DNA from 3 places in the Lysinibacillus sp. FSL P4-0201 genome. Region 1 is predicted to be linked to each of the others. Evidence: riboswitches for the same ligand, from Rfam matches in the RefSeq annotation. Region 1 holds a riboswitch; each other region holds the start of a gene.
The links. A riboswitch is a leader RNA that binds a small molecule or an ion and turns the genes downstream of it on or off. The one in region 1 is predicted to bind thiamine pyrophosphate.
Positions count from the first base shown of each region.

Region 2: it holds a riboswitch for thiamine pyrophosphate, as region 1 does, so the genes downstream of both, thiW (energy coupling factor transporter S component ThiW) here and thiT (energy-coupled thiamine transporter ThiT) in region 1, are expected to answer to the same signal.
Region 3: it holds a riboswitch for thiamine pyrophosphate, as region 1 does, so the genes downstream of both, thiC (phosphomethylpyrimidine synthase ThiC) here and thiT (energy-coupled thiamine transporter ThiT) in region 1, are expected to answer to the same signal.

Region 1 is NZ_CP151995.1:3,991,813-3,999,466, reverse strand. It holds gene MKY76_RS20225 (GDSL-type esterase/lipase family protein) at 1-116, shown strand, start outside; gene MKY76_RS20220 (exonuclease SbcCD subunit D) at 257-1,414, shown strand; gene MKY76_RS20215 (SMC family ATPase) at 1,411-4,491, shown strand; gene MKY76_RS20210 (hypothetical protein) at 4,529-4,651, opposite strand; gene MKY76_RS20205 (DUF4870 domain-containing protein) at 4,707-5,030, opposite strand; TPP riboswitch at 5,156-5,263, shown strand; gene thiT (energy-coupled thiamine transporter ThiT) at 5,397-5,957, shown strand; gene map (type I methionyl aminopeptidase) at 6,120-6,875, shown strand; gene MKY76_RS20190 (hypothetical protein) at 6,905-7,618, opposite strand.
Region 2 is NZ_CP151995.1:899,773-907,426, forward strand. It holds gene MKY76_RS04255 (BatA and WFA domain-containing protein) at 1-714, shown strand, start outside; gene MKY76_RS04260 (VWA domain-containing protein) at 698-3,289, shown strand; gene thiW (energy coupling factor transporter S component ThiW) at 3,477-3,977, opposite strand; TPP riboswitch at 4,071-4,178, opposite strand; gene MKY76_RS04270 (MFS transporter) at 4,245-5,441, opposite strand; gene MKY76_RS04275 (ABC transporter substrate-binding protein) at 5,933-7,006, opposite strand; gene MKY76_RS04280 (ABC transporter permease) at 7,003-7,654, opposite strand, start outside.
Region 3 is NZ_CP151995.1:256,453-264,106, reverse strand. It holds gene MKY76_RS01230 (response regulator transcription factor) at 1-769, shown strand, start outside; gene MKY76_RS01225 (catalase) at 1,066-2,571, shown strand; gene thiC (phosphomethylpyrimidine synthase ThiC) at 2,695-4,473, opposite strand; TPP riboswitch at 4,614-4,728, opposite strand; gene MKY76_RS01215 (AEC family transporter) at 4,789-5,718, opposite strand; gene MKY76_RS01210 (methyl-accepting chemotaxis protein) at 5,829-7,654, opposite strand, start outside.

The sequences.
Region 1 (7,654 bases):
AGCAACAATCATCAGCGAAACCTCAGAAGCAAAATGTGACACAACATCAATCTCCTCGTATGACTTACGTAATTCAGGGATTCCCGGGATATAAGGCATTTATCAAATATATCTAAATAGCAGGTATCTAAGGCATCTTACTTATAAGATGCTTTTTTCTATGAAAACCAATTTTGGCTAGAACTACTAAACCTTTAGTGTTCACTAGATTGGGAATAGTCATGCTAAAATATAGAGAAGACTAGGAGGTACTAGAATGAAAATATTTCATACAGCAGATTGGCATTTAGGAAAGCTTGTTCAAGGTGTCTATATGACAGAAGATCAACATTATATTCTTCAACAATTTATACAAGCGATTGATGAGGAAAAACCAGATGTAATTATCATCGCAGGTGATTTATATGATCGTTCGATGCCTCCTATTGAGGCAGTTAATTTACTAAATGATGTATTAGCGAAAATAGTATTAGAGAAGAAGATTCCTGTTCTAGCAGTGGCGGGAAATCATGATAGTGCAGGTCGTTTAAATTTTGGTAGCCGTTTAATGAGTGATAGTGGTTTATATATTAAGGGCCAATTTACAAAAAATCATGCCCCTATTGTTTTGAATGATCAACATGGGGAAGTACATTTTCACCTAGTGCCCTATGTAGAGCCAGCTGCTATTCGCAACATCTTTGAAGATGAATCAATCCGTTCTCATCAAGACGCCATGCAAAAAATTATTGAGTATATCACGGAAGACATGGACACAAGTAAGCGTCATGTTTTTGTTGGACATGCCTTTGTGACGAAGTATGGTGAGGAGGAAGCAAATACTAGTGATTCCGAGCGATCCCTTTCCATTGGAGGCTCAGATTGTGTGAATGCAGCTTTATTCAAACCTTTTCACTATACGGCGCTTGGGCACTTACATAAGGCACATTTTGTTTTAAACGAAACCATATGCTATGCAGGCTCTATCTTAAAGTACTCGTTATCTGAGCATTTACATGAGAAAGGATTTTTAATCATCGAATTAGATGAGCAAGGTAACACCACAGTAAGTAAAAGAAAGCTTGTGCCAAGAAGAGATCTACGAGTAGTAGAAGGTCAATTAGAGGAGTTATTAACGTTCACACCAAGTGAGGATTATGTATTTGTTAGATTGACGGATAAAATATCTGTGACTTCACCGATGGAACGTATTCGTAGTGTATTTCCGCACGCTATGCATGTGGAGCGGAAGGTACTAAGACAAGATATGCCAAGTGAACTACAAGTAGTAGAAGCTGAAAAACTAGAAGATATTGATTTATTCCGTTCATTCTTCACCAATATTATTGGCATTCAGCCTGATGAAGATACGGAACGCCTATTCACAGAGATGTTACAGGAGTTATTAGATGAGGAGCGAGAGACTGTAAAATGAAGCCTTTAAAGTTAACAATTACAGCGTTTGGTCCATATAAAGACACGGAAGTAATTGATTTTCAAGAGCTAGGGGAGCATCGATTATTTGCCATTTCTGGAAAAACTGGTGCTGGTAAAACAACCATTTTCGATGCTATTTGCTATGCTCTTTACGGATCAGGTAGTGGGGAGGACCGGCAGGATACAGCTTTACTAAGAAGCGGCTTTGCACATGATGAAGTTTATACAGCTGTAGAACTCGTCTTTGAAATGCATGGAAAGGTCTATCGAATAGTACGACAGCCAGGTCATATTAAAGAAAAAAATAAAACGGTTACTGGAAAGAAAATAGAGCTAGCAGAAGTAAAAGACGGAAAGCTAGATTATAGCATTGTAGAGAAACAGCAAACGCTTGAAGTCGATAAGAAAGTGCAGGAAATCATAGGTCTCACAAAAGATCAATTTAGCCAAATTGTCATGCTACCTCAAGGTGAATTTAGAAAACTATTAACCTCTGATTCAACAAATAAAGAAGTAATTTTACGGAAAATCTTTAAAACAGATCGTTTCGGTGTCATGGCGAAAAAGCTTGATGCCAAGCGTAAAGAAGCAGAAAGTGATCTTGAGCGTGCCAAACAATTAAAAGAACATTTACTTGGTCAAATTGTGGGCGCCTTACCACAACGTTCTTCCGCTTTATTTACATTGATTGCTGATAATACCGAAAATTTACATCAACTGACAGAGGCACTTGATGAGGAGCTTAACTACTATAAGAAATGTGGAGAAGATGAACAGTCATACTATGAAGAAGCGTATAGCCTTCATCAAAAAGAGCAGGAATATTATCGCTTAGCAAAAACGCTAAATGAGCAATTTGATGAACAAGCTAATCGACAGCAACGGCTGCAAATGCTTTTACAACAGCAGGATTTATACCAAGCAAAGGAGAAGGAGATTGCTTTAGCAGAACAAGCAGAGCGACTGGTGCTCCTCGAACAACAATGCAAGGATTTACGTGCTGAACTGAATGTTAAAGAGATAGCATTTCAACAAGCAAAGGTTAAGCAACAGCAGTCACAAGAAAAGTTGCAAGAAGCGCAAGAAAAATATGAGATAGAGCAGGCTAAAGAATCTGAACGACAGCAAATCTTACAGCAGGAAATGCAGATGCTAGCGCTTTTACCGAAATTTGAAGCCTATGAAAACAATATACAGCAGCTGCAAATAGCGGAGCAATATGCTGAAAATGCAAAACGAGCAGTAAATGATAACGTCAAACTTTTGGAAAATGAACAAGAGCAATTACAGCATTTTTCTCAATCATTAGAAGGCTATGAAAAACAGGTTGAACCCTATGAAAGCTATTTAGAACAATTACCGAAACTACGGGAACAGGTTGCTTTAATCAAGCAAGCGGATAAATATAAACATGCCGTAGATTTAGCTAAGCAGGATGTAGTTGCTTCAGAAAGTCTCTATCAAGAAAGTAAAGAGGCTCTTCAACTTTTGCAGCAACGATGGCTGGCGAGTCAAGCTAGTATTTTAGCAGAACAACTGAAGGAAGGAGAACCCTGTCCTGTTTGTGGTAGTATGACACATCAGAAAGCACACAATGAGCAACTGGAAGTTATTGAGCTTGCTCAAGTGGAAGCATTAAGAGCGAAGGCATCATCAGACGAGCGTAAGTATTTGGAGAAAGAGGCATTTTTAGCATCAGCGCAGCAACTTCTTCAAGATACATGGCGACAACTCGATGCTCAACATATTAAACAAGAAGACCAACCACAGATCACCGCTACTTTACATGAAGTTGAACAAGAGATTGCTGCATTAAAAATTATTCAACATCAATTAGCTGATGTGCGATTAAAAATAAAGCATCAGCATGACCGAATAGAGCAGCTACGAAATAAGCATATGAAGCTAGAGCAATATTTAGCAGAGCAGATAAAAGAATGGACAAAATTACAAGCGGTTGTAGACGAACAACTTAAGCAGATGCCCCCTAATTTACCAACTTTACAGCAATTAAAGCAACAACTTAATGAAGTTAGTAAACAGAAAGAAGAGCTTCAAAAAAGTTGGCAAGTGAGTCAAGAAAATTTGCATGCAGCAAAGGAAGCAGCTAGCAATGCAACACTAACTGTAGAAATTGCCAAACAGTCCTTTGAGGAATTACAGCTTAAAATGAATGAAAAGCTTCAGCAATTTTCAGCAGATATGCAAGAAATAGGTTTCGAAAGCTATGAGGCTTATGCAACTGCTAAACGGAGTACCATACAATTGGATGCACTTCGAAAAGCATGTAGCGACTATGCTTTACAAGTACACACGTTGCAAATTCAGATTACCGAAGGGGCTACATACCTTCAAGGAAAAGAGAAGCAAGATTTAGAGGCGATGGAAGCAAGAGTAGAACAGCAGCGAATTTCCTATGAGGAAGCATTTAAACGTTTGCAACAGATGAATGGCTTTATACAAGCATGCCAAGGCTTTAGTGAAAGGGTGGAAGAAATAGCGAAAGAGCTTCATTTACTTGAACAAGAAGCAGGACGAGTAAAGGAGCTCTATGGATTATTAAATGGACAAAATTCGAAAAAGCTATCCTTTGAGCGTTATATACAAATTAACTACTTAGATCAAATTACAGAAGCCGCAAATATACGTCTGTATCATTTATCAAACGGTCAATTTGAGCTTAGACGTTCAGATAGATTAGAAAAGCATGCGAAGCAAAGTGGCCTTGGTCTTGATGTTTATGATGCTTATACAGATCAATTACGAGATGTCAAAACTTTATCAGGTGGTGAAAAATTTAATGCTTCGTTGAGCCTTGCATTGGGGATGGCAGATGTGATTCAAAGCTACCAAGGTAATATTCATATTGAAACGATGTTTATTGATGAGGGCTTTGGCTCGCTTGATGAGGAATCACTAAATAAAGCAATCGATACATTAATTGATTTGCAGGATTCTGGTCGTATGATTGGCGTTATTTCGCATGTACCTGAATTGAAATCTGCGATGCCAGCAGTTTTACATGTGGAAAAAACATTAAATGGCCATAGTCAAACCCATTTTGAAGTGAAATAAAACGAAGGCGTATTTCTAAAAGGAATACGCCTTCGTTTTATTTTTTTCGAGTTGTGGTTGTAGGCGTTGTGCCCTTTTTTGCAGCCATTACTTTTTTTACGATAGGAATAACAATAGGTGCTAACTTAACGGCAGTTTTTACAACGTTTGATACTTTCATCCCAAAACAGCTCCTTTTACAATTACTACTACCTGTTTCACTTAAAAATAAAACATTAACGGATAACACGAACAGCCTGAATTATATTCCAAATCACAATACCGAGTGAGACGAGAGCATAGATGGCGAATGAAGCAAACCAAATAATCATCACTGTCTTGTTACTGGAGGTTGGATCTAAACTAAATGTAGAAAAAACAAAGACAATAAAGAATAGAATGCCAAAAACAAAGGGTATTAAATGAGAGACAAGTGCACGAATCGAATGGCTTTTTACATCACTGTCTTTTGTCACGAAATATACAATTAATGGAACGATAAAAGGGGCGAAGAAAATACTAAGATAACTAAAGGCAGCTAAAATTTTTTGATTCTCCATAGTTGTACCTCCTTTTTAAATATTTACGCATGAAAAACAGCAAAGTTTCAAAAAAATGATGTATGGAAGGTTGTAATCCTTCAATCCTTTGCGTACAATGAGAGTGTTCAAATAAATTCAGATGTAACGACCACAAGGGGAGCTGATGATGTCAGCTGAGACTGGGCACGTAATGCCTTGACTCTTCGAACCTGTAAGTTAACGCTTGCGTAGGGATGTGGATAGAAACCGACACTTGTACGATGTGAGGCTCTGTCCTGACATCGTTTTTTCGTCCTTAAAGGAAAAAGGTGTCAGAAAGAGACATATCAGCGCTTTTCTATTCCTGCTCTTGTATCCTACATCGGAACAAAGGAGAGAATATGTATGGACAAAAAAAGACTATTAATGCTAGTGGAGATTGCGATTTTTGCAGCGATAGGTCTCGTACTGGATCAGGTTTCCTTTAAAGTATGGGCACAAGGCGGCTCAGTTAGTCTTGTTATGGTACCGATTATGTTAATAGCATTTCGCTGGGGCTTAGTAGCTGGTCTTACTACGGGACTACTTGTGGGTGTTATGCAAACAATGTTTGGTTCTTATATCGTGCACTGGCTACAAGGATTACTGGATTATGGCGTTGCTTTTACTGTTGTAGGATTAGCGGCGGTTGTACGTGGACCAGTGTTAGACGCTGCTAAACATATGAACAAAACAAAAATGGCACTTTATATAATCATAGGTACCGTTTTCGCAGGCTTCTTACGATACACAGCACATACAATCGCTGGTGCTGTATTTTTTGCCGAATATGCGGGTGACCAAAATGCATGGATCTATTCCATCATCTACAATGGTACATATATGCTACCAGCAACCATTTTAACGGCTATCGTTGGTGTTCTTTTATTTACAGCCGCTCCCCAATTAATGCAAAGAAAAGCTTAATGCTAGTCCCTTCACAGGAGTGGAGGGACTTTTTTGTCGTGAATAACTCTTTTAGCACTTTGCAAAGTAGGAAAGCATACAATATTTAAAGCGTTTATCGTTATACGCATAAAAAGTTATGTTATATTAAAGAATAGATATTAGATGAAAGGGACGTTATACATGATTGTAAAAACGCAAGAAGAGATTGAAGCTTTTAAAAAAATAGGACGCATTTGTGCTGAAATTCGCGAAGCAATGAAAGCTGCCACAAAACCAGGTGTTACAACACTTGAGCTTGATGAAATTGCTGGTCGCATGTTTGCAGAGGCTGGTGCTATTTCAGGACCAAAGGGAGAATATGATTTTCCAGGGTATACATGTATTAGCGTCAATGAAGAAGTAGCACATGGTATTCCAGGAAAGCGTGTTATTCAAGAGGGAGATATCGTAAATATTGATGTTTCAGGCTCTTTAAATGGCTATTTTGCTGACACAGGTATTTCATTTGTTGTGGGTGATGGCTATGAGGACAAAGAAAAGCTTTGCCGTGTTGCTAAAAGTGCCTTTGATCGAGCAATGACAAAGGTAAAGGCTGGATCTAAATTAAATCAAATTGGTAAAGCTGTTGAACGCGAGGCAAATGCTAATGGGTTAACTGTTATTATGAATTTAACAGGTCATGGCTTAGGTCAATCTTTACATGATGAACCAAACCATATTTTAAATTATTACGATGCATGGGATACTACTATTATGAAAGAAGGTATGGTCCTTGCGGTTGAGCCATTTATCTCAGCAAATGCAGAGCATATCGTAGAAGCAGGTGATGGCTGGACATTCGTGACACCTGATAAATCACTTGTAGCTCAAATCGAACATTCAGTCATTGTAACAAAAGATAAACCAATTATCTTAACGTCATTAGACGAAGAATAGGATGCAATGAAAAAATCCTGCTAACCAATTTATTTTTGGTAGGCAGGATTTTTTTTAATAAATAAAATGCCAACAAAGAGAACACCGCATAAAAATAAAGCGGCTGTAGTGACAAGTAGCTCATCAAAACCATTATGTATGGCGATTCCAATATAAGCCCAAATAAAAACACTTGGATACATAACATCAAAGTGATGGAAACGGATATGTAGCGCAATGGCTCCTCCTAAAGTAAGTAAAATCACTGCCCAAAGAGGCGTACTAAGACCAAAGCCGTTCCAACCATAAGCCGTTAACGTAAAGCTTGTATTTGTGATAAAAATAAATGTCATCCATGCTAAATAAATAGAGAAAGGAATACGACCAAACAAGGATTTGTCCTGAAGAGGGTACGTATTATACAACATAAACAAATACAAGACTAAGAGTAATGTAATGCCAAGAGAAACAATAAATAACTCATGGTGCCAGACATATATCGTCAATGCTTGTAATATATTTATGCAACTAAAAAGCGCAGACTGTTTCAAAGTTGTCTTTTTCATGTTCATAACTAACCAATAACCGAGTAAAAAATAAATGATAATCCAAATTACATGACTTACACTAACTGGTGCAAATACAACAGAAAAACGATTAGCGATTTCTAGCGAAGATTGACCGTTGATGTTCACGAAAAAGGATGAAAAGGTTAGGATGATTGAGACAAGATAAGAGATTGTCATCAAGATAAACCGAGGCATGTTTTCCTCTCCCTTCGTGTTAGATTGTATAGGGAA
Region 2 (7,654 bases), 1.6 Mb from region 1:
CAAGATGCTACCATAATCACAAACCAATCAGCCTTATTGGAAAAGATGGACAATCCCCTCGTATTATTTGGTCGTGATGATGCAGAAAAAGTAGATGTGAATGGGACGGTAAGCACTAGAAGTGATGCATTATTTGCCTTTAGTGAACTAAAGGATGTTTATGTTAGTGCTGTTTATCCTGGCTTTGCGGACTATGAAACGATTGCTTCTGTTGGAGAAGAGCCGTTCATCCAACGCTCCCCTAAAGGAGATATCGTTGTTTTATCCGATATTGCTGATACAGATTGGCCTTTACATCCATCATTCCCACTATTTCTATGGAGTACAGAGCAGCAGCTAACAGAATCAGTTGGGTCACTTGGGATTTTTTCACCCAATGAACAACGTGCAGTTGCTTTAGCGCAAGGAGACTGGAATGTTTATTCGCAAGAAGACGAGTTTCTTTCGTCTGTTACGAAGGGGATGCTAACTGCGCCCAAACAGCCAGGCATTTATATGGTACGTTCAAATAATGAGGAAAAACAATTGATTGTGCAATTGCAAGCACAAGAACGTGTCATTGAACAAGGAACAAGTTTTACATTAGGTGATATTTCAGACAATGGAAAGGAAGAAGTGTCGATGACCTCTTTCGTGCCTTGGCTAATTGTAATTATTTTACTATTGCTTGTTTCAGAGTGGGAGGTGCAACGACGTCGTGGATTTACGAATTGATATGCCGTTAGTATTGTTGTTACTCCTTCCATTATTCTTGTATTTTGGATGGACATACTTTCATGAGCGGCAGCGACTTAAAAGAAGTCATATTGTTGTACTTACTATTCGCATAGTGGCAGCAGGCTGTTTAGTTTTTGCACTCGCAGGTCCATATCTATTATTACCAATAAAAGAAGAACAAATTGTTTATTTAGTAGACCGTTCTGCTTCTATGAATGGTACGGAAGATGAGATGGTTCAGTTTATACAGGAGAGCCTCCAATCAAAAAAAGAACCACAGCTTGCGGGCATTTATTCATTTTCCTCTACTTTACAAACAGAAGCCATTTTATCTAAAACATTAAAGGAAGTACCGAAACTAACTGAAATTAAAGCTACTGATCAAACAAATATAGAACAAAGTCTACAGCTTGCTTCAGGGATTATAGATCCTAAAAAAGCAACTCGTCTTGTGCTATTAACAGATGGTAATGAGACAAAGGGCGATGCTTTAGAATTTGCTACGAAGTTGAAAGGCTCTAATATTAGTGTGGATATTAAGCCTTTTAGTCAACCAGTTGTCAATGATGTATCACTAAAAAGCTTTGTATCCCCTCAAGTTGCTTACGTTGGAGAGCAACAACAATTAGTGACAGACATACATGCAACATCAGCAGGCCAAGGCGAGCTATTACTATATGAAAATGATGAGCTTATTCATCGAGAGGCAGTGGAGCTGACTGAAGGCACGAATGTGTTTACCTATAAACATGCAGCAACAGCTGAACTTGTAAAATATGAAGCCGTTGTTCAAGTTGGTCAGGATGCCATTTTTGAAAACAATAAGTTAACTAGTGTCACAATGGTTCAAAGTGAACCACATTTATTAATCGTTAATGGTTATGAAACAGCTTCACCCATCGGAGCAGCACTTGGTAGTCAATCCATTGCCTATGATGTTATAGCACCTAAAAGTTTACCAAATGAACTTTCCAGCTATTTGCAATATAATGCTATTATTTTCGACAATGTGCCAGGTCATTTAGTGGGTGAAGCAAAAATGAGTGTTATTGAGCAAGCAGTCAAAAACTTTGGGGTTGGTTTTACAATGGTGGGTGGAGAAAATAGTTTTGGTCTAGGCGGCTATTTTAAAACACCGATTGAAACCTTATTGCCAGTGGAAATGGAAATTAAGGGCAAGGAGCAATTACCTTCCTTAGGATTAGTGATTGTACTTGACCGTTCTGGCAGTATGCAAGGCTCGAAGCTTGAGCTTGCTAAGGAAGCAGCGGCACGTTCTGTTGAGATGTTGCGAGACGAGGATACATTAGGATTCATCGCCTTTGATGATCGTCCTTGGGAGATTATAGAGACAGGGCCTCTTAACAGTAAAGAAGAGGCTGTGGATACTATTTTATCAGTAACACCTGGTGGGGGAACAGAAATCTATAGTTCATTAGCTAAAGCCTACGAGAACCTTGCTGATTTAAAGCTCCAACGTAAGCATATTATCCTCTTAACAGATGGGCAGTCACAGGCAGGGAACTATGAGGATTTAATTGGTGAAGGGAAAGAAGAGGGTATAACCTTATCGACAGTAGCGATTGGACAAGATGCCGATGCGAACTTATTAGAAGCGCTTAGTGACATGGGCAGTGGACGTTTCTATGATGTGATAGATGAGCAAACCATTCCTTCTATTTTATCTCGAGAAACAGCTATGATTTCCCGCACCTATATTGAGGACAATCCATTCTATCCGGCAATTTATAATGCAGCAGGATGGAACTCACTGTTTGCTAATGGTGTCCCACAAATGAATGCATATATTGGGACAACGGCAAAACAGGGGGCTACTGTTGTAGCAGAAAGCGAGAAAGAAGATCCTGTGTTAGCGCAGTGGCAATATGGTCTTGGTAAAACATTTGCCTTTACATCTGATTCAACGGGTAAATGGACTGGAGATTGGGCAAGATGGCAGAATTGGGGAGCATTTTGGCAAACACTTATTTCTCAAATGCTACCAAGCTACAATGATGTAGCCTATGATGTAAGATTGGAAGCAGATGGTTCCTTTATGATTACAGACCCTACAAATGAAGCCGCATTTTTAGATATTGTAGCGGTAAATGAAGCAGGGGAGGAGCTAGAAACACAACTTGAAACCATTTCCGCATCTCAAGTTCGAGCTGTAGTACAAGCTGAACCTGGATTAATTTTCTTCCGTATAGCAGATGAAAAGCAGGCCATTTATCAGGCAGGGCTAAGTGTTCCTTATAGTGCTGAATACGAACTACTCCCTGTAAATAACCAACTGATAGAAGAGTTAACTCAACGAACAGGAGGCACTGTTTTAAAGGAACCACAAGATGTCTTCCGTGACTTTACGACAAAAGGAGCAGATCGGCAAAATATTGTCACATGGCTACTCTTAGCGAGTATACTTCTTTTCTTTATTGATATTACCATAAGACGTTTTGGTTGGAATTTCCTAACGAATGCGAAGAAAAAAGAGCCGCTGGTTGAGGAAAAAACTATACCAGAAGACACGAATGTAGCACAGTTGTTAAAAGGCATGAAAAAACGATCTTAAATATAGAGGAAGCAGTGCAAACTCGAATAGTTTTGCACTGCTTTTTATATTCCCTGAAATAAAGAGTTATCCCCTTTGTAAAGAGGGTAAGAATTATCTAAAAAGTAGGCTCTTTGCTCATAAAGAGAAGAAAAGCGATCCAAATTGGACTACCCCAGCTCAATGAATGCTCATAATTCAATTTCTCTCAATAAAGAGAAGAATTAAACCTCTTTACTAGCTCTGTTTTACGCAAGCTACTCGCAACCATTACACCTAAAATAGCACCGATCGTACTTGATGTTAAAAAGGCTGGTAGGAAGAAGAATACTGCTACAGATGTTCCCATGAATAATTTTGCATAAGGGACGGCAATAAGTGAAGCCAGAATGCCCGTTCCGATAACTTCTCCGATACCAGCTAACCACATTTTATTGCTATATTTATAGGCAAGGGCAGCACAGAACGCACCGATGATACTACCAGGGATAGCTAGTAGAGAGCCTGTTCCAGTAAGGATACGAATGATGGCAGTGACAAAGGCAACTATAACTGTTGGTACGGGTCCAAGTATAATGGCTCCTATCACATTAATAGCATGCTGAACGGGGTAAGCACGTGCGATTCCTGTTGGGATGGATACGAAAGTAGAGCCTGCAACAGCAACGGCTACTAATAAAGCCATGACTGTTAATTTACGAATTGACATAAAGTTCACTCCTATTTGGTAAAGTTCGTGAGGAAAAATAAAAAGGCCACCCCCTTTAAACAATAGGAAGCGGCCTTGTGTGTATAGTGACAACAGCAAGTAGCGCCACTTCCCTCCGCTAGTGTGAACTAGATCAGGTTCAAAGGGTCCGTATATTACCATATACGTCTCAGCCTTTTAAAGACTCCCCTAGTGGTTAAAATCATTCAATTTTGTGAATCAACAATAATGTAACATACTGCAAAAAATAGTCAATGATTTTTCAGACTATTTTGTATCGGGATGCATTAAATGAGGTGCTTTTTTCACTGTCCAGATGAGCGCTAGGAAGAAACATGCTAATAATATGATAGAACCGAAAATATATGGGCTATTCATATTCCAGTCAAATAATAAACCTGCCAAAGCGGGTCCAATCATATTTCCGAGGCTCATATAGGCATTATTCAAGCCCGCAGCAAATCCCTGCTCTTTCTCTGCAAGCTTTGAGATGAGTGTATTAACAGCTGGACGAATTAATGTCGTTGCTGTAGAGAAAATTGTTGCTACAACTAAAATAAGGGCAAAGCCAGAAACAAATAATATTAAGAAAATAGCAACGGATGCAATAAATAAATTTACTAGTACTACTTTCATTTCACCATAACGATTGAACAGTGGTGTAATAATAAACATTTGTACTACTACTCCAAAAGCACCACCAACAACTAATATAATCGCTATATCTACAGGTGTGTAATTAAACTTTTCTGTCACAAATAATGACAATGTCGTTTGGAAATTTGCAATTCCAAACGAGAACACCAGCATAATTATGAGCATAACAAAATAAGGCATATGTATGGAACGAGCCATTTGCTTCGCCAGATTGTCTTGCTTTTGTTTCTGTTGAGCAGTGTTTGGTTTGGTAGAAGGTAATAAAAAGTAAGATAAAATAGATGCTACAATGGCTGCAGCTCCAGCTGTGAAAAATGGGAAATGTAAGCTTACCTTTGCTAAAAAGCCACCAATACCAGGTCCAATCATAAAGCCAAGAGACATAGCGGCACCCAACATCCCCATACCTTTCCCACGTTCTTCATAGGTTGTGACGTCAGCGACAAAAGCCATAATAGGAGGTGCAACAAATGCGGAACCTAGACCACCTAAAAATCGTGCTAAAAAGAGCATCCATACATCTGTAGCAAGGCCAAATCCGATTTGTGCAAGACCTGTTACGATAAGACCGAAAATAATTAAATTTTTTCGTCCGTACTGATCTGAAAGATTCCCAGCAATAGGAGAAAATACGAATTGAGCTAAGGCGAACGTTGCGATTAGCATACCTAGAACTTGTCCTGCTGCACCAAATATTTTTAAATACTCTGGCATGACAGGAATAATAATGCCAATACTCCCCATTGCGATAAACATATTAAACATTAAAATATACAAAGCCGCCTTATTGGACTTCTGCTGGGTCATCGAATGAACCCCCTTTTTGTAATCAAATATAGTACAGTCTATCATAAAGAATTATTGCTTGGCTAATAGTTAAGATTATAGTACTGGTTCTATATTTAGAATGGTTTTCCACAAAAGTTTTTATCCACGCACCTATGCATGATGAAATAATACATTTTAGTCATAAAAGTTGAGGGAAAAGAAGCTATGGAAGGATAAATTAGTAAAGCAACAACAATTGAGGGACTTCTCTTATAAAGGGAGAATTAAAAATTTGGAGAGTCTGTCTGTAATGGCATAAAGCATGGCTATAAATTGTAGCGATGTTGAGCGTTAGAAGTTATGGACTATCAAAAATACACTAATGTGAGAATCTATTAAAATTTAGATAAAATATTTTATAAATATAATAATGCAAATAGTCGATTGAAAATGTTCTTAGTTTAATAAACAGTTAGATAAGCAGAGAAAAAAACTAGCGAATTGGTGTGAAAACCAATTCGCTAGTTTAATTATCTGATACTCATTTTAAATTCTAAAAATAATTCGTTGTATTTCCCTAAATAATCAGGTCCTAAATTTTTGTAGACCTCTAATGTATCGCGTTGTTCTTCAGAAGGATAGTAGCGTTCGTCAGAAACAACTTCTTCGTCCATTAAGTCCATAGCGGCAATATTAGGAGTAGAATAGCCTACAAAATCAGCATTTTGAGCACCTGATTCAGCACTTAGCATGAAGTTAATAAAGGCGTGGGCACCATCAATATTTTTTGATGTTTTTGGGATGACCATATTATCAAACCATAAGTTTGAGCCTTCCTCAGGTACAGCAAAGTCTAACTCTTCATTTTCATACATCATATCAGCTGCTTGGCCAGACCATGTAAGGGCAACAGTTGCCTCATTATTGATCATTAACGGTGTGATTTCATCTCCAATGATCGCTTTAACATTTGGTGCAAGTGTAATTAATTTGTCAGTAGCTTCACGAAGTTCCTGATCATCTAGTGAATTCAGAGAATAGCCAAGACTGTTTAAGCCCATCCCAATGACTTCACGCGCACCATCTACTAAAAAGACTTTTCGCTTTAAAGAAGGGTCCCATAAATCGTCCCAAGAGGAGAAGTCTAAGTCTCCAACAAGGCTTGGATTGTAGACAATACCTACTGTTCCCCAAAAATAAGGGACAGAATATTTATTGTTAGCATCGAATGGTAAATCTAAAAAGTAAGGATCAATATTTTTTAAATTAGGGATTTTCGTTTTATCTAAAGGAATTAATAATTTTTCTTCCTTCATCTTCTCAATCATATATTCAGAAGGGACAGCAATATCGTAAGCTGTTCCGCCTTGCTGAATCTTTGTCATCATAGCTTCATTGGAATCGAATGTTTCATAGATGACATGAATGCCTGTTTCTTTTTCAAATTCTTTTAACAAATCAGGATCAATATATTCTCCCCAGTTAAAGATGGTTAACGTGTCTTTTCCACTTTTACCGCCTCCCGCACTTAAGGCATCAGCCGCATAGAATAAAAGGGCTGAAACGACAAGGATGGCGATGGTAGCTTGAATTAGTGACTTCATCGATGCCCCTCCATTCTTTTACTCGTACGACTTGTCATGAAATAATAACCAACAACAACTAAAACCGTAACAAAGAATACTAATCCAGAAATTGCATTCACCGTTAGAGAAATTCCTGCGCGGGCCATTGAATAAATTTCTACGGATAAAGTACTAAAGCCATTACCTGTTACAAAGAATGTCACGGCAAAATCATCTAATGAATACGTAAGGGCAAGGAAGAAGCCTGCAAAAATACCTGGCTGAATATAAGGAAGAATGACACGCATCATAACGTCCTTTTTCGTTGCCCCTAAATCTAATGCTGCATCGATTAATGAGTTATTCATTTCTAGTAGCTTTGGTAAAACCATTAATACAACAATCGGTACACTAAATGCAACATGGGCTAGTAAAACAGATGCAAAGCCCAGTTTAATGCCTACCATTGTAAATAAAATTAAGAAGCTAGCCCCGATAATTACGTCTGGGCTGACGATTAAGACATTGTTTAAGGATAATAAAGTATTACGCATTTTAGAATCCTTAACCGTCACAATTCCAATTGCTCCTAGCGTACCAATAATAGTAGAAATGAGAGCAGAAAGTAATGCCACGATGACCGTATTTATTAATATAACAAGAAGACGCGAATCTTCAAAAACAGCT
Region 3 (7,654 bases), 930 kb from region 1:
AACACCTACAACCATTAAAACTATGTATACATTAACAAAGCGTGCACTACATCAAAGTTTTTATGAGGGCTTTGGCCATATTTTTTATGCGAGCAAACAATATGAAACTCAGCCCTTTGATCCCTTACTGACACCAGAAGAGCAACAATTACTAATAAGTAGTTTGGAAGATGGAAACCTAGAGGCCGTTAAAACATTTTTATATCGGCTTTCTAATGAAGGCATATATTATGAGCAAGACGATTTACGCATTCATTTGACGAGTGTCTTAGCACAAATTAGACGCTTTATGCTGAAATATAAATTACATGAAAAAGCGGTTATCGAACAACACTACCGTCAGCTATTTCATTTAATCATTGAGCATCCTATATTTTATACGATACTCAATGGGATTATTTCTTTCACGCAGACATTAATTGAGTTAGCAAGGGAAGCTCGAATAGAGAAACGAGCTGATTATGTTGAACTAGCTATAGAAATAATTGATCAACAATTTAAAGATAGCGCACTGTCTCTTCCCTTTGTCGCTCATAAGCTTGGAATAAGCCCCAATTATTTAAGTACAATTTTCTCAAGAAAACAAGGCTTGCCATTTAAGCGCTATTTACAGCAAGTAAGAATTCATCATGCCACAAAAATGCTGCGAGAAACAGATTTTGCTATTAGCGAAATCGCTCATTTAAACGGTTTTGATGACCCAAATTATTTCATAAAATTATTTAAGCAACAAATTGGTATTACGCCTAACCGATATAGAAAAAATTAAAAGATTGATTAAAATAATTTTCAATTAGTTGATTATATTTTCAATAAAGATTTTATCATGATGTCATTATCTTGATCTTAATATGACAATTATCTATAAAATTGAGATTAAATAAAATAAATTTAAGTTAAAAACTATGTATAAACCCTATGTCTAGCGCATATATTTATAGTTTATACTTAAATATAAAAATTCTTTAACGATAATTATTATAATGTACTAGCAATTCTATTTTATATTTGTTATAGTTATAGACGAAGAGTTTGACTCACATTTTTTTCAGGAGGTAAACTAATATGACAAACGCAAATGATCGTAGCCGTCGCTTTACAACAGCAGGTGGTGCTCCAGTAGTAAGTAACCATGACTCTATGTCAGCAGGTCCACGTGGCCCACTTTTACTTCAGGATGTATGGTTAGTTGAAAAACTAGCAAATTTCAACCGTGAAGTAATTCCAGAACGTCGTATGCACGCAAAGGGCTCAGGTGCATTTGGTACTTTTACTGTAACGCATGATATTTCACAATATACTAAAGCGAAAATCTTCTCCGAGATCGGCAAGAAAACTGAAATGTTCGCACGTTTCTCTACAGTAGCGGGTGAGCGTGGTGCAGCAGATGCAGAGCGAGATATTCGTGGCTTCGCCCTTAAATTCTATACAGAAGATGGAAACTGGGATTTAGTAGGGAACAATACACCTGTATTCTTCTTCCGCGACCCGTTACACTTTACAGATTTAAACCATGTGGTAAAACGTGACCCACGTACAAATATGAAAAATGCCAACTCTAACTGGGATTTCTGGACTTCATTACCTGAAGCACTTCACCAAGTGACAATTGTTATGTCTGACCGTGGTATTCCAGCTGGTTACCGTAATATGCACGGATTTGGTTCTCATACGTATAGCTTTATCAATGCTAATAATGAACGTGTTTGGGTTAAATTCCACTTCCGTACAGAGCAAGGCATTAAGAACTTAACTGGTGCCGAGGCTAATGAGATTATTGGTCAAGACCGCGAATCTTCACAACGTGATTTATATGAAGCAATTGAAAAAGGCGATTTCCCTAAATGGAAAATGTACATTCAGGTAATGACAGAGGAACAAGCTCGTGAGCTACCATACAACCCATTTGATTTAACAAAGGTATGGTATAAAAAAGACTTCCCATTAATTCCTGTAGGTGAATTCGAGTTAAACAAAAATCCAGACAACTACTTTGCAGAAGTTGAACAAGCTGCATTCGCACCATCTAACATTGTTCCTGGCATCAGCTTCTCACCAGATAAAATGTTACAAGGTCGTATCTTTGCATATGCGGATGCCCAACGCTATCGTCTTGGTGTAAACCACTATATGCTTCCTGTCAACGCACCAAAATGTCCATTCCGTACTTTCCACCGAGATGGAGCAATGCGCTTTGATGGCAATCTTGGTTCGACATTAAGCTATGAACCAAATAGCTATGGTGAGTGGGAGCATAATTTAGACCATAAAGAGCCTGAATTACGTATTGATGGTCATGCAGGTATTCATGATTTCCGTGAAGACGATAATAATTACTTTGAACAACCAGGTAAACTATTCCGTCTATTGACTTCGGAAGAGCAGCAACGCTTATTTGAAAATACCGCGAACGATATGGCTTCTGTTGAAGAATTCATCAAACGCCGTCACATCCTTCACTGCTATCTAGCTGACCCAGCATATGGTGAAGGTGTCGCTAAAGCGATGGGTCTTTCCTTAGAAGGTATGGACCTTACAAATCCATATGTAAAACAACCAACAAACGTTTAATATTCCACTTTATTATTGATATCCAAATCCAACTTTTACTCCATGTGAATCCACTATTCACATGGAGTTTTTTTATTAAGAAAAGGCCTATGTCTATTTTTTTGACATAAGCCTTTTCTTTCATTATTGGTAAATTTGACTGCCTGCTTTTTTAAACTCCTCAGCCTTTTCTTTCATACCTTGATGGATCGCTTCAGTCGTATTCAAATCCTTATCTTTCGCATAATTACGAATATCCTGTGAAATTCTCATGCTACAGAATTTAGGCCCACACATAGAACAAAAGTGTGCTGTTTTTGCTCCCTCTGCTGGCAGTGTCTCATCATGATATTCCACTGCACGCTCGGGATCTAGTGACAGATTGAATTGATCACGCCAACGGAACTCAAAGCGCGCTTTAGACAGTGCATCGTCTCGTTGTTGTGCACCTGGATGACCTTTTGCTAAATCAGCAGCATGTGCAGCAATTTTATAAGTGATAACGCCCACACGAACATCCTCGCGATTCGGTAAACCAAGATGCTCTTTCGGTGTCACATAACAAAGCATCGCTGTACCAAACCAGCCAATCATGGCTGCCCCAATGGCTGATGTAATGTGGTCATAACCTGGAGCAATATCTGTTGTGAGTGGTCCTAATGTATAGAAGGGCGCTTCCTTACAAACCTCTAATTGCTTGTCCATGTTTTCTTTAATCAGATGCATTGGTACATGACCTGGTCCCTCAACCATTACCTGAACATCATGCTGCCAAGCAATCTGTGTTAGCTCGCCTAGTGTTTCAAGCTCTGCAAATTGTGCCTCATCATTGGCATCTGCAATTGAGCCTGGGCGTAAACCATCACCTAAGGAAAAAGCAACATCATAGGCTTTCATAATTTCACAGATTTCCTCAAAATGTGTATACAGGAAATTCTCTTGATGATGATATAAACACCACTGTGCCATTATAGAGCCACCTCGAGATACAATACCTGTCACACGATTTGCTGTTAGTGGTACATAGCGTAAAAGGACACCTGCATGAATGGTGAAGTAATCCACACCCTGCTCAGCTTGTTCAATGAGAGTATCACGATAAACCTCCCACGTTAAATCCTCTGCTACACCATTTACCTTTTCTAAAGCCTGATAAATTGGCACTGTTCCCACTGGCACTGCCGCATTTCGAATAATCCATTCTCTAGTTGTATGAATATGTTTACCAGTCGATAAATCCATAATATTATCTGCGCCCCATCGAGTTGCCCAGGTCATTTTCTCAACTTCTTCTGCAATGGAAGAAGATACAGCAGAATTCCCGATATTCGCATTGATCTTTACATGAAAATTACGTCCAATAATCATTGGCTCTGCCTCAGGGTGATTAATATTAGAAGGCATTATAGCACGCCCAGCTGCAATTTCTGAACGTACAAATTCAGGATTCATATTTTCACGAATCGCTACAAACTCCATTTCAGGCGTTATAATTCCCTTTCGTGCATAGTGAAGCTGTGTCACATTTTTACCTTTTTTAGCACGCAAAGGCTTTCTCGCCAACTCAGGGAAGACATTTTCTTGAATACGCGGGTCATCAACATGACGAAAGCCATTATCCTCCGGTTTAATGGAGCGTCCCTCATATGCTTCTACATCTCCTCGCTCTTGAATCCATGCATTTCGTAAGGCAGGTAAACCTTTCGTAATATCTACTTGGTAGGCTGGATCTGTATAGGGCCCACTTGTATCATATACTCGAATAGGAGCATTTTCTTCATTTCCAAAACTGCCTGTTGTCGGACTTAATGCAATTTCTCGCATAGGTACTAGAATATCTGGGCGTGATCCTTCCACATATACTTTTTTGCTTCCTTCAAAGCTGGACATAATGGTAATATTCTTTTCACTAATTGCTGACATGAGCTACTTCTCTCCCTTAAATTTATTTTGATATAAGGACCGATTCTAGCTCACCCCAACAATCCAAAAAATAAAGGCCGAATCCAAAATAATTATTTGGATCCGGCCACGAATGTAAAGGTCTATTGATTGCATACTCTGCAATAGCTTCTTAACTTTCCCACGCTGGTATGAGCCAGATCAGGTCCAAAGGGTCAAGAAACTTCGTAGCGTTTCCCTCTCAGCCTGACTCATCAGACTCCCCTAGTTAATACTATTTAGTTTGATGCTAGTGTAGCAGATAATACTAAGAGATGGAAGTTATTTTTTATCTTACTAGGTAAATAATACTTCTGCAAAATAGATCACAATGGTTACAGTTATACAGCTTACAATGGTTGAAAATAAAACAGCTTGCGCGGCTGTTGCTGATTCTACATCATATTCCAATGCTAGACTAGAACTATTGCGGGATGTTGGAAAAGCACTAGCTATAAACAGTGATTGTGCGACGACTCCATCTAATCCCAATATATAAATAATGGCCAATGCAACAGATGGTCCAATAATTAGTCGCGTCAAACAGCTGATAAAGACGGTTTTATTAAACATTGATTTCATCTCTAGTTGTGATAATTGCGCACCTAAAGTAATTAGAGCCACAGCAATAAATCCATCTGCCACATGTTCTACTGGTATTTTGATAAACTGTGGAATACCGATATCAAAATAATTCATAGCGACACCTATAATCAGCGCATGAATAATAGGCATTTTAAAGAAATCCTTGATGATTGTCATACCTGACTTTGTAGAAGAAATTAAATTGTATAAACCATATGTATACGTAGTCATATTTTGAAAGATTACGAGCATGACCTGAATGGCTACTCCAATAGGTTGCGTCGCAAATATCATTTGAGCCACTGGAATACCGTAATTACCCGAGTTAATGAGCACAACACTATTTTTAAAGACAGCTGCCTCTGTTCTAGCTAAACCTAACACTTTTGCCATAAAGTGACTGAGTATCATTTGACTACCGATAAAGAGTACAATAAATAATCCGACCTCTCCCAGTACAGTTAATTCCACATGTGTTTCATATAAATTTACAAAAACAGCTGCTGGCATAAAGCAATATGTAATAAGCTGAGACAATGCTTTTAAATTAAAGCGAAATTTCTTTTGTAGTATAGCGCCTATTACAAGTAACACTAAAATAGGTACAACAATTTGAAAGAAAATCATTCCGAGATACATCATATCAATGTCCCCCTTCCAGTGTTAATAGTAGTGTTGAATTCCTTCTAGGTCAATTTCTCCGGCTTTCACCATAAAGAAGACTGCCTCTATATTGAAGGCAGCCTTTCTTTTTAAGCAAGCTTAAATCGGTTTACAACTTCTTGTAGCTCGTTTGAAATATCGTTCATATTTTGAATAGACTCTGCTACTTTTTGTAATTCTACTTGTTGATCCATTGCAGAAGCACTTACTTGTTCCGCAGAGGCTGCTGTTTGCTCTGAAATAGCCGAAATACTTTGGATAGCCATGATTGCCTGATTTTTATGCTCTAACATGCTAGATAGTTTATTCATTAATTCACTAATAGAATTTGCAATTGAACCCGACAAGTCACTGCTATCTTTAAATGCTAGTTGCGTGCTTTGTACGGACTCATTTTGAGATTGCATTAAATCTGCATTAGATGCAATCACAGCAACCGTCTGCTGAGAATTTTCAAGAATACTTTCTACTGTACTCTTAATAATTTCTGTTTCATTCTTAGATTGTTCTGCTAGCTTTCTAACTTCCTCTGCAACTACAGCAAATCCTTTACCATGTTCACCAGCACGTGCAGCCTCAATACTTGCATTTAAAGCTAGCAGATTAGTCTGCTCGGTAATGCTTTGAATCGAAGCAATAATCTGATTAATATTGGCAATATTAGAAGCTAATGATTCCATTTGCTGCTGGATACGCCCATTCATTTCATTTGTCTCCATATTACGTTCTCTTAAACTTTCAACCTCATGCAATCCTTTTTCCGTTGTTACACCTGTTTTATGAGATAGCTCATCCATTTCATTAGAAAGAGCCGTAATAGCATCAATCTGATCTGATAAATCCATCATTCGATAATTTGTTTCTTCTGTATCCTCTGATTGCTTCGAAGCTCCTTGTGCAATCTCGTTGATAGCTACGGAAACCTCCTGACTAGAAGCAACTACCTCATTAAATGCCTCATTTACCTGATTAGAAGATTGGTTCAATAACCTCGTGGAATTTAGTACAGTTTGAATCGCACTATTGGTTTTATCTAACATATTATTATAGGCCACAGCAACTGCACCAATTTCATCAGGCTTAATATATCGCTCTTCTACCTTTTGTGTTAAATCCCCTTCGGCTGCAGTTTCAATCGATGCACGTAAAAATTTAAGTGGTTTTAATTGTTTATAGATGAATAACACACTTGCAGCTGTCATCAAAACCACCATAATAATGGAGGCAATAATCGTAAATACAAATACATGATTATATGTTTCTAGAATCTTTGATTCAGCTAACACGACTTGAACAGTCCATGTTTCGTCAATACCCTCTAAAATCATTGGAGCAAAAACATTATAGGCCTTTTCCTTCAGTTGATTAGAGTCAACGTACATACTTGTTAGTTCACCATTTTCTATTGTCTTACTAATACTTGTCCAAGTAGGATCCTCTTGCATATTGCGCCCAACTAGCTCATCACCAAAACTGTTAGCTGTTAGCACACCTTTATTCGTAATAATTGCCGCATAACCGCCTTCTGGGGCATTCGATTTTGTTAAATCATTTAAAAAATCTATTGATACATCGGCAGTCAATACACCGAAAAATGTCCCGGAAGCATTGATTAATGGCACTGAAATGGTTGTCATTAATACGGATTGGCCGTTTACATTATAATCATAGGGCTCTGTCAAAACTGCACGTCTCTCTTCTTTTGGTACCCAATACCATTCTGAAATACTCTTATCATCAATACCTTCGATTAGAGCAGTCGAGATATCATTTCCGTTCTTACTTAAATAAGGGATAAAACGTTTTTTAGTATCTACTAAAGCAGCTTCAGTTGGTTCTAAAATAATAGAATCTTGCTCAAAGATTGCTCCTACTCCAAGAATGTCATTATTGCTAGCTAAATTGTTTTCCATTA